One region of the Streptomyces sp. NPDC040610 genome, then DNA from elsewhere that is predicted to be linked to it. Evidence: riboswitches for the same ligand, from Rfam matches in the RefSeq annotation. Region 1 holds a riboswitch; the other holds the start of a gene.
What was found. Region 1 has a riboswitch for cyclic di-AMP ahead of ACZ6AA_RS37715 (M23 family metallopeptidase). Riboswitches for the same ligand answer to the same signal wherever they lie in the genome.
Positions count from the first base shown of each region.

Region 2: it holds a riboswitch for cyclic di-AMP, as region 1 does, so the genes downstream of both, ACZ6AA_RS28880 (M23 family metallopeptidase) here and ACZ6AA_RS37715 (M23 family metallopeptidase) in region 1, are expected to answer to the same signal.

Region 1 covers NZ_JBVIXA010000018.1:127,224-130,964, forward strand. Annotated here, with positions in the region: gene ACZ6AA_RS37705 (MFS transporter) at 1-59, shown strand, start outside; gene ACZ6AA_RS37710 (PP2C family protein-serine/threonine phosphatase) at 242-1,405, shown strand; cyclic di-AMP (ydaO/yuaA leader) riboswitch at 1,636-1,771, shown strand; gene ACZ6AA_RS37715 (M23 family metallopeptidase) at 1,783-2,898, shown strand; gene ACZ6AA_RS37720 (aldo/keto reductase) at 3,052-3,741, shown strand, end outside.
Region 2 covers NZ_JBVIXA010000009.1:282,901-286,641, reverse strand. Annotated here, with positions in the region: gene ACZ6AA_RS28890 (M16 family metallopeptidase) at 1-650, shown strand, start outside; gene ACZ6AA_RS28885 (M16 family metallopeptidase) at 647-2,032, shown strand; cyclic di-AMP (ydaO/yuaA leader) riboswitch at 2,294-2,455, shown strand; gene ACZ6AA_RS28880 (M23 family metallopeptidase) at 2,469-3,296, shown strand; gene ACZ6AA_RS28875 (GntR family transcriptional regulator) at 3,594-3,741, shown strand, end outside.

The DNA of each region.
Region 1 (3,741 bases):
TGGGCAGGTCCGGTCGGCTCGCGGCGCCGGTGCCGGTGCTCGGGGGTGACGCGGCCTGACCCTCGCGCGCCCGGGGCGTGCGGTGCCGGTCCCACTCGGCCCCACGCCTCCGGGCGCGTCCCCGCCCCACCACACGGCTCACCCACTCGGCCCACATCAGGTCGCCCCGGGCCCCCGCTGCGGGAAGCCTGGATGGGCCGACGCGGCGCTGATGCGGTGGAGTGGAGTGGTGGTGGTTGCTGTGCGTGGTGGGGGGCCTGATGGTGCGCGGGGCGGCCCGGGGGGTGGGGGTGAGGAGCCCGGGGGTGGCAGGCCCGGTGAGCGGGCCCTCGTCCGCGCGCTGCCCCCGCTCCTCCTCGTCGCCGGGGTCTGCTTCGAATTGCTCACGCCGCCCCAGTTCACCGCGTCCCCGCTGTTCGCCGCCGCTCCCCTGATCACCGCCCCGTTCTTCCGGCTGCGGACCACCGTGGCGGCCGCCGCCGTGTCCTGCCTCGCCGTACTCGCCCTGCGCGTGAGCCAGCAGGGCAACCGCGCCGACGTACAGGTCGTCACCGAGTTCCTGACCATGCTGACCGTCGGCATCCTGGCCGTCGTCATCAACCGGGTCGTCCGCCGCGGCGACGCCCGCCTCGCCTCCGCCCGCTCCATCGCCGAGGCCGCCCAGCGCGCGGTCCTGCCGCAGCCCGACCCGCGGATCGGCGGCCTGGACATCGCCGCGCGGTACGAGGCGGCGGAGGCCGACGCGTTCATCGGCGGTGACCTGTACGCCGTGCAGGACACCCCGCACGGGGTGCGGCTCGTCGTCGGTGACGTACGGGGCAAGGGGATGGGCGCGGTGGCCGCCGTCGCCGTCGTCATCGGGGCCTTCCGGGAGGCCGCCGAGCAGGAGGCCACGCTGGAGGCGGTGGCGCAGCGCCTGGAGCGCGCCCTCGCGCGGGAGGGCACGCGGCGCGACGGGCTCGACGCCTTCGAGGGGTTCACCACGGCGGTCCTCGTGGAGATCCCGCGCGGCGACGAGGGCACCGTACGGATCATCAACCGCGGCCACCCCGAACCGCTGATGCTGCGCGCCGACGGGCGGCTGTGCGTGCTCTCGCCGTCCGAGCCCGCGCTGCCGCTCGGCATGGGCGACCTCGGCGCCTGGCCGGACCGCGCGGACCAGAGCCCGTTCCCGCCGGGGGCCACGCTGCTGCTCTACACCGACGGGCTCTCCGAGGCCCGGGACGAGGACGGCCGGTTCTACGTCCCCGCCACCCGGCTCGGCGGCCGGATCTTCCCCGGCCCCGCGGGCCCCGACTCGCTCCTCGCGACCCTCGTCGACGAGGTCCGCCGGCACACCGGGGGCGCCGCCACGGACGACCTGGCGATGCTCGCCGTACGCCGCCCGGTGACGGTCGGTGACTGAAGAGCACCCCTCCGCAGCCTGATTGACGCGATGTCAGCACGTCGTGGAGATCCAGAACGCTGCGGTGCGTCATGGCCTCCGCTCAACTCGCCCTACTCCAGCCGCTGATGTCCCTTGTGTTCGTAGCGTAAGCGTTAACGATCAGACGGAACAGCTTGGAATACGGCACCGCTGTCTATTAACGTTCGATAACGCAGCGCGGTCGTCCCAGTCGGCACTCCAGTCGGCTCCGTGCGCACGCGCCTAATCCCGCAAGGGAGCCGGGGAACCACCACATTGGGGTGAATCGGGCAAGCGGCACGCCCGTAGGAGACCTTCCTGCTCCGAACCCGTCAGCTAACCCGGTAGGCGAGAAGGAAGGAAAGGAGTGCGCCCCCGTGGCGTCCAACCGGCCTGCCCCCGAAGCGCTCTACGTACCGAACGACGACTCCGAAGAAGGACCGGAAGGTCCCGACAGATCCACGGGGTTCGGCGGGTACGCCCCCCAGGAGCCGTGGGAGGAGTGGAACCCCACCGCGGAGTCCATCCGCCCCGTGCGCGGCAGGCACCGGGTCCACAAGAAGGGCGGCGGCGGACTCGCGCGCAGCTCCACCGTCCTCGGCGTCGGCGTCATCGCGGCCGTGGGCGCGGGCGGCATCGCCACCGCGCAGGGCGGCAAGCCGCCGGTCTCCATCGCCATGCCGGACATGTCGGCGGTCACCGACCAGCTCCCGGAGGCCAAGTCCCTGCCGGGCGTGGGCTCCCTGATATCCGACGACTCCGACGGCGGTGCCGACACCTCCACCGTCGCGGCCGCCGCGCCGCTCAGCTCCGCGGGCGTCACCACCGCCGACGCCGAGCGCGGCACCACCGGCGCGGGCGAGGCCCTGCGCGCCCGCATCATGCAGCAGGCCGAGAACCAGCAGCACCAGGCGGAGGACGCCCAGCGCCTCGCCGCCGAGGACGCCGCCGTGAAGAAGGCCGCCGAGCAGGCCAAGGCCCAGCAGGACAAGGCGGAGGCGGCCGCGAAGGCCAAGGCCGCCGAGGAGAAGCGCAAGAAGGCGGAGGCCGCGCGCAAGAAGGCCGAGGCGGCGCGCCTCGCCAAGCTCGCCAAGGCGTTCTCGCTGCCCACCTCCTCGTACACCCTCACCTCGCACTTCGGCGACTCCGGCTCCATGTGGTCCTCCGGCCAGCACACCGGCCTGGACTTCGCCGCCCCCACCGGCACGCCCCTCAAGGCCGTGCACACCGGCACCATCAAGTCGGCGGGCTGGTCGGGGTCGTACGGCTACCGCACGGTCCTGGAGCTGGAGGACGGCACCGAGATCTGGTACTGCCACCAGTCCTCGATGAGCGTCAGCGTCGGCCAGAAGGTCACCACGGGCGACGTCATCGGCCGCGTCGGAGCGACCGGCAACGTCACCGGACCGCACCTCCACATGGAGGTCCACACCAGCGGCGGCGCCAACATCGACCCGCTGGCCTGGCTGCAGGGCAAGGGCCTCAACCCGTAACACCCCACCGGCTCCGGCGGTCCTGGCGACGACCCCCCGACGCCAGGGCCGCCGGTTGGGATCCGTGACGGCGGAGCCACACCGGGGAGGGGGGCGGGGATTTCCGTGGGCCACACACGGAATTCGTTCCCCGGTGCGGATGTTGAGCCCGTTATGACCACACTCCGCCCGCTGGGCTCCTCCGACCTCGAAGTATTCCCCCTCGCCCTCGGCGGCAACGTCTTCGGCTGGACCGCGGACGAGACCCAGTCCTTCGCCGTACTCGACGCCTACACGGCCGCGGGCGGCAACTTCGTCGACACCGCCGACGTGTACTCGGCCTGGGCGCCCGGCAACAAGGGCGGCGAGTCCGAGACCGTGCTCGGCCGCTGGCTCGCCGCGCGCGGCAACCGCTCCGACGTCGTCATCGCCACCAAGGTCGGCGCCCACCCCGACTACAAGGGCCTCGCGGCGAACACCATCAAGTCCGGCGTCGAGGAGTCGCTGCGCCGCCTCGGCACCGACTACATCGACCTGTACTACACGCACTACGACGACCCGTCCGTGCCGGTCGAGGAGTTCGTCACCGCCCTCGACGAGCTGGTGCGCTCCGGCAAGGTCCGGGCGATCGCCGCGTCCAACATCAGCGCCGAACGCCTCCAGGAGTCCCTGGACTTCTCCGACCGCGAGGGCCTGGTGCGGTACGTCGCGCTGCAGCCGCACTACAACCTGGTCTCCCGCGACACCTACGAGGGCCCGCTCCAGGAGGTCGCGTCCCGCTCGGGCCTCGCGGCCATCCCGTACTACTCCCTCGCGTCCGGCTTCCTGACCGGCAAGTACCGCCCCGGCGCCGAGGTCGACAGC
Region 2 (3,741 bases), on a different contig from region 1:
GCGACGGCTCGCTGCCCGAGCGCATCGGCAAGGAACTGCGCGAGGTCGTCGAGGAGGAGGTCCCCGCGCGCGCCCTCATGGCCGCCTACCGCCTCCCGGAGGACGGCACGCGCGCGAGCGACGCGGCCGACCTGGCGCTCACGGTCCTCGGCAGCGGCGAGTCCTCGCGCCTCTACAACCGCCTCGTGCGCCGTGACCGCACCGCCGTCACCGCCGGGTTCGGCCTGCTGCGCCTCGCCGGCGCGCCCTCCCTCGGCTGGCTCGACGTGAAGACGTCCGGCGACGTGGAGGTCCCCGTCATCGAGGCCGCCGTCGACGAGGAGCTGGCCCGGTTCGCCGCGGAGGGCCCCACCCCGGAGGAGATGGAGCGCGCCCAGGCCCAGTTGGAGCGCGAGTGGCTGGACCGGCTCGGCACGGTCGCGGGCCGCGCGGACGAACTGTGCCGGTACGCGGTCCTGTTCGGTGACCCCCAGCTCGCCCTCACCGCCGTCCAGCGCGTCCTCGACATCACCGCCGAAGAGGTCCAGGAGGTCGCCAAGGCCCGCCTGCGCCCCGACAACCGCGCGGTGCTGGTGTACGAACCCACCGGCCCCGTGGACGCGGACGACGCCGCCGACACCGACGAGGAAGACGAGGAGGCGGCGAAGTGACCGAGGCCGCAACGATGCAGTTCCACCCGCAGCCCCAGGCGGGCACCGCCCGGCCCTGGGCCTTCCCGGCCCCCGAGCGCGGCGCGCTCGGCAACGGCCTCACGGTGCTGCGCTGCGACCGCCCCGGCCAGCAGCTCGTCGCCGTGGAGATCCACCTCGACGCCCCCCTGGACGCCGAGCCCAAGGGCCTGGACGGCGTCGCCACGATCATGGCGAGGGCCTTCTCCGAAGGCACCGACAAGCACTCCGCGGAGGAGTTCGCCGCCGAGCTCGACCGCTGCGGCGCCACGCTCGACGCGCACGCGGACCACCCCGGCGTCCGGGTCTCCCTGGAAGTGCCCGTCTCCCGCCTGCCCAAGGCCCTCGGCCTGCTCGCCGACGCCCTGCGCGCGCCCGCGTTCGCCGACAGCGAGGTCGAGCGCCTGGTCCGCAACCGCCTGGACGAGATCCCGCACGAGGCCGCCAACCCGGCGCGCCGCGCCGCCAAGGAGCTCTCCAAGGAGCTCTTCCCGGCGTCCTCGCGCATGTCGCGCCCGCGCCAGGGCACGGAGGAGACGGTCTCCGCCATCGACTCGGCGGCCGTCCGCGCCTTCTACGAAAGGCACGTCCGCCCCGCCACGGCCACCGCCGTCGTGGTCGGCGACCTCACCGGCATCGACCTGGACGCCGTCCTCGCCGACACCCTCGGCGCCTGGACCGGCGGGGCGGCCGAGCCGCGCCCGGTGCCCCCGGTGACCGCCGACGACCGCGGCCGCGTCGTCATCGTGGACCGCCCCGGTGCCGTCCAGACGCAGCTGCTCATCGGCCGCGTCGGCCCGGACCGGCACGACCGCGTGTGGTCCGCGCAGGTCCTCGGCACGTACTGCCTGGGCGGCACCCTCACCTCGCGCCTGGACCGCGTCCTGCGCGAGGAGAAGGGCTACACCTACGGAGTGCGCGCCTTCGCCCAGGTCCTTCGCTCCGCCCCGGACGGGACGGGCGCCGCGATGCTCGCCATCAGCGGCTCCGTGGACACCCCCAACACGGGCCCGGCCCTGGACGACCTCTGGAAGGTTCTGCGCACGCTCGCCGCGGAGGGCCTGACGGACCCCGAGCGCGATGTCGCCGTGCAGAACCTGGTCGGCGTCGCCCCGTTGAAGTACGAGACGGCGGCGGCCGTCGCCGCCACCCTCGCCGACCAGGTCGAGCAGCACCTGCCGGACGACTTCCAGGCGCAGCTGTACCGCCAGTTGGCGCAGACGGGCACCGTGGAGGCCACCGCGGCCGTCGTGAGCGCCTTCCCGGACGACCGTCTGGTGACGGTCCTCGTGGGCGACGCCGCGCAGATCGAGGAGCCCGTGAAGGCGCTCGGTATCGGTGAAGTGACGGTGGTCACCGGCTGATTGCCGGACGGGACGGATCGAGGCCGCCGCTGCCGTAAAGCTGGACATAGCGGTATCAACGCCTCGTGAGAACAGGGACCCCAGTGGCTCAGGAAGCCGCTGGGGTCCCTGCATGCCGCCATATGTCCGAATTGACATGGAGGTTGCTCGTCTGGCCTGTGGCGTGCGCTACAAAAGGCCTGATTCGTTTGTCGATTGAAAGATGAGGCGTTTAGCGTCGGTCCGGCTGTCCGTCAGGCAGTACGCCGCGTCCGCGGCACCGGACAGCCATCGCCGAGTCCCCGTACGGCGCGAGCCAGGGGAGCCGGGGACCCACACGTCCCCTGGGGTGAATCGGACCCCTTGCCGCGAGGCGAGGAGCCCGTAGGAGACCTTCCTGCTCCGAACCCGTCAGCTAACCCGGTAGGCGAGAAGGAAGGAAAGGATCAGCCGCTTCATGGCGTTCACCCGCCCGACCGGCAAGCACCGCCGTCCGAGCCGCATCTCGCGCACGACCGCAAGCGCCGCGGGCGTCGCCGCGCTCACCACCACCGGAGTCATCTCGGGCCTGGCCGCGCCGGCCCTCGCCGCCGAAGGCAGCTCCGCGGAGTACGCGCACACCGGCCTCACCCAGTCCATCTCCGTCGGCGACTCCCTGGCCGGCGAGATCGACGCCCAGGCCGCCGCGCAGAAGCACGCCGCCGCCGAGGCGGAGGCCCAGAAGAAGGCCGAGGCCGAGGCCCGGGCCCAGGCCGCTGAGGCCAAGCGCAAGGCCGCCGAGGCCAAGCGGAAGGCCGAGGCCGCCGCGAAGGTGAAGGCCCAGAAGGAGCGCGAGGCCAAGGAGCGCGCCGCCCGCGAGGCCGAGCGCAAGCGCCTGGGCTCCTACGTCTCGCCGATCGACGGCAGCTACGTCTCCACCGGCTACAAGACCGGCGGCGCCATGTGGTCCTCCGGCAGCCACACCGGTGTCGACTTCCACGCCGCGTCCGGCACCCAGGTCCAGGCGGTCGCCGCGGGCACCGTCGTCGAGGCCGGCTGGGGCGGCGCCTACGGCAACAACGTCGTGATCCGCCACAACGACGGCACGTACACGCAGTACGGCCACATGTCGTCCCTCAGCGTCACGGTCGGCCAGACGGTCACCCCGGGCCAGCAGATCGGCCTCTCCGGCTCGACCGGCAACTCCAGCGGCCCGCACCTGCACTTCGAGGCCCGCACCGGCGCGGACTACGGCTCCGACATCGACCCCGTGGCGTACCTCCGCTCGCACGGCGTCAACGTCTGATTCCCGACGCAGACGTCCGCATCCCGACTTCATCCCGGCGTCAACGTCCGGATCCTGATGTCGGGACCCTCCCTGACGCATGAAAGCCCCGGCTCACCCGAGCCGGGGCTTTCATGCGTATGCACGCCCCTTTGGCCAAAAGATATCCATGGATTCCGGTCTCCCGTCGGAAAATCCTGCCTTCTGCAATAGAGTTCATGGCGGCAGGGTCCATGGAGTCGTTGAACGAGCGCCATTCGACGCGTCGGCCGACGCGCCGACCGACGCGTTTCGCGGGCATTAAAGCGGAGGTCCGTCATGCGCATTCCCGCGCACTCGGTATGCACGGCCATCCGGGACGACATCGTCTCCGGTGTCTACGAGCGCGGCACGCGCCTCACCGAGGAACTGCTCGCCCGCCGCTACGGCGTCTCCCGCGTCCCCGTGCGCGAGGCCCTGCGCACGC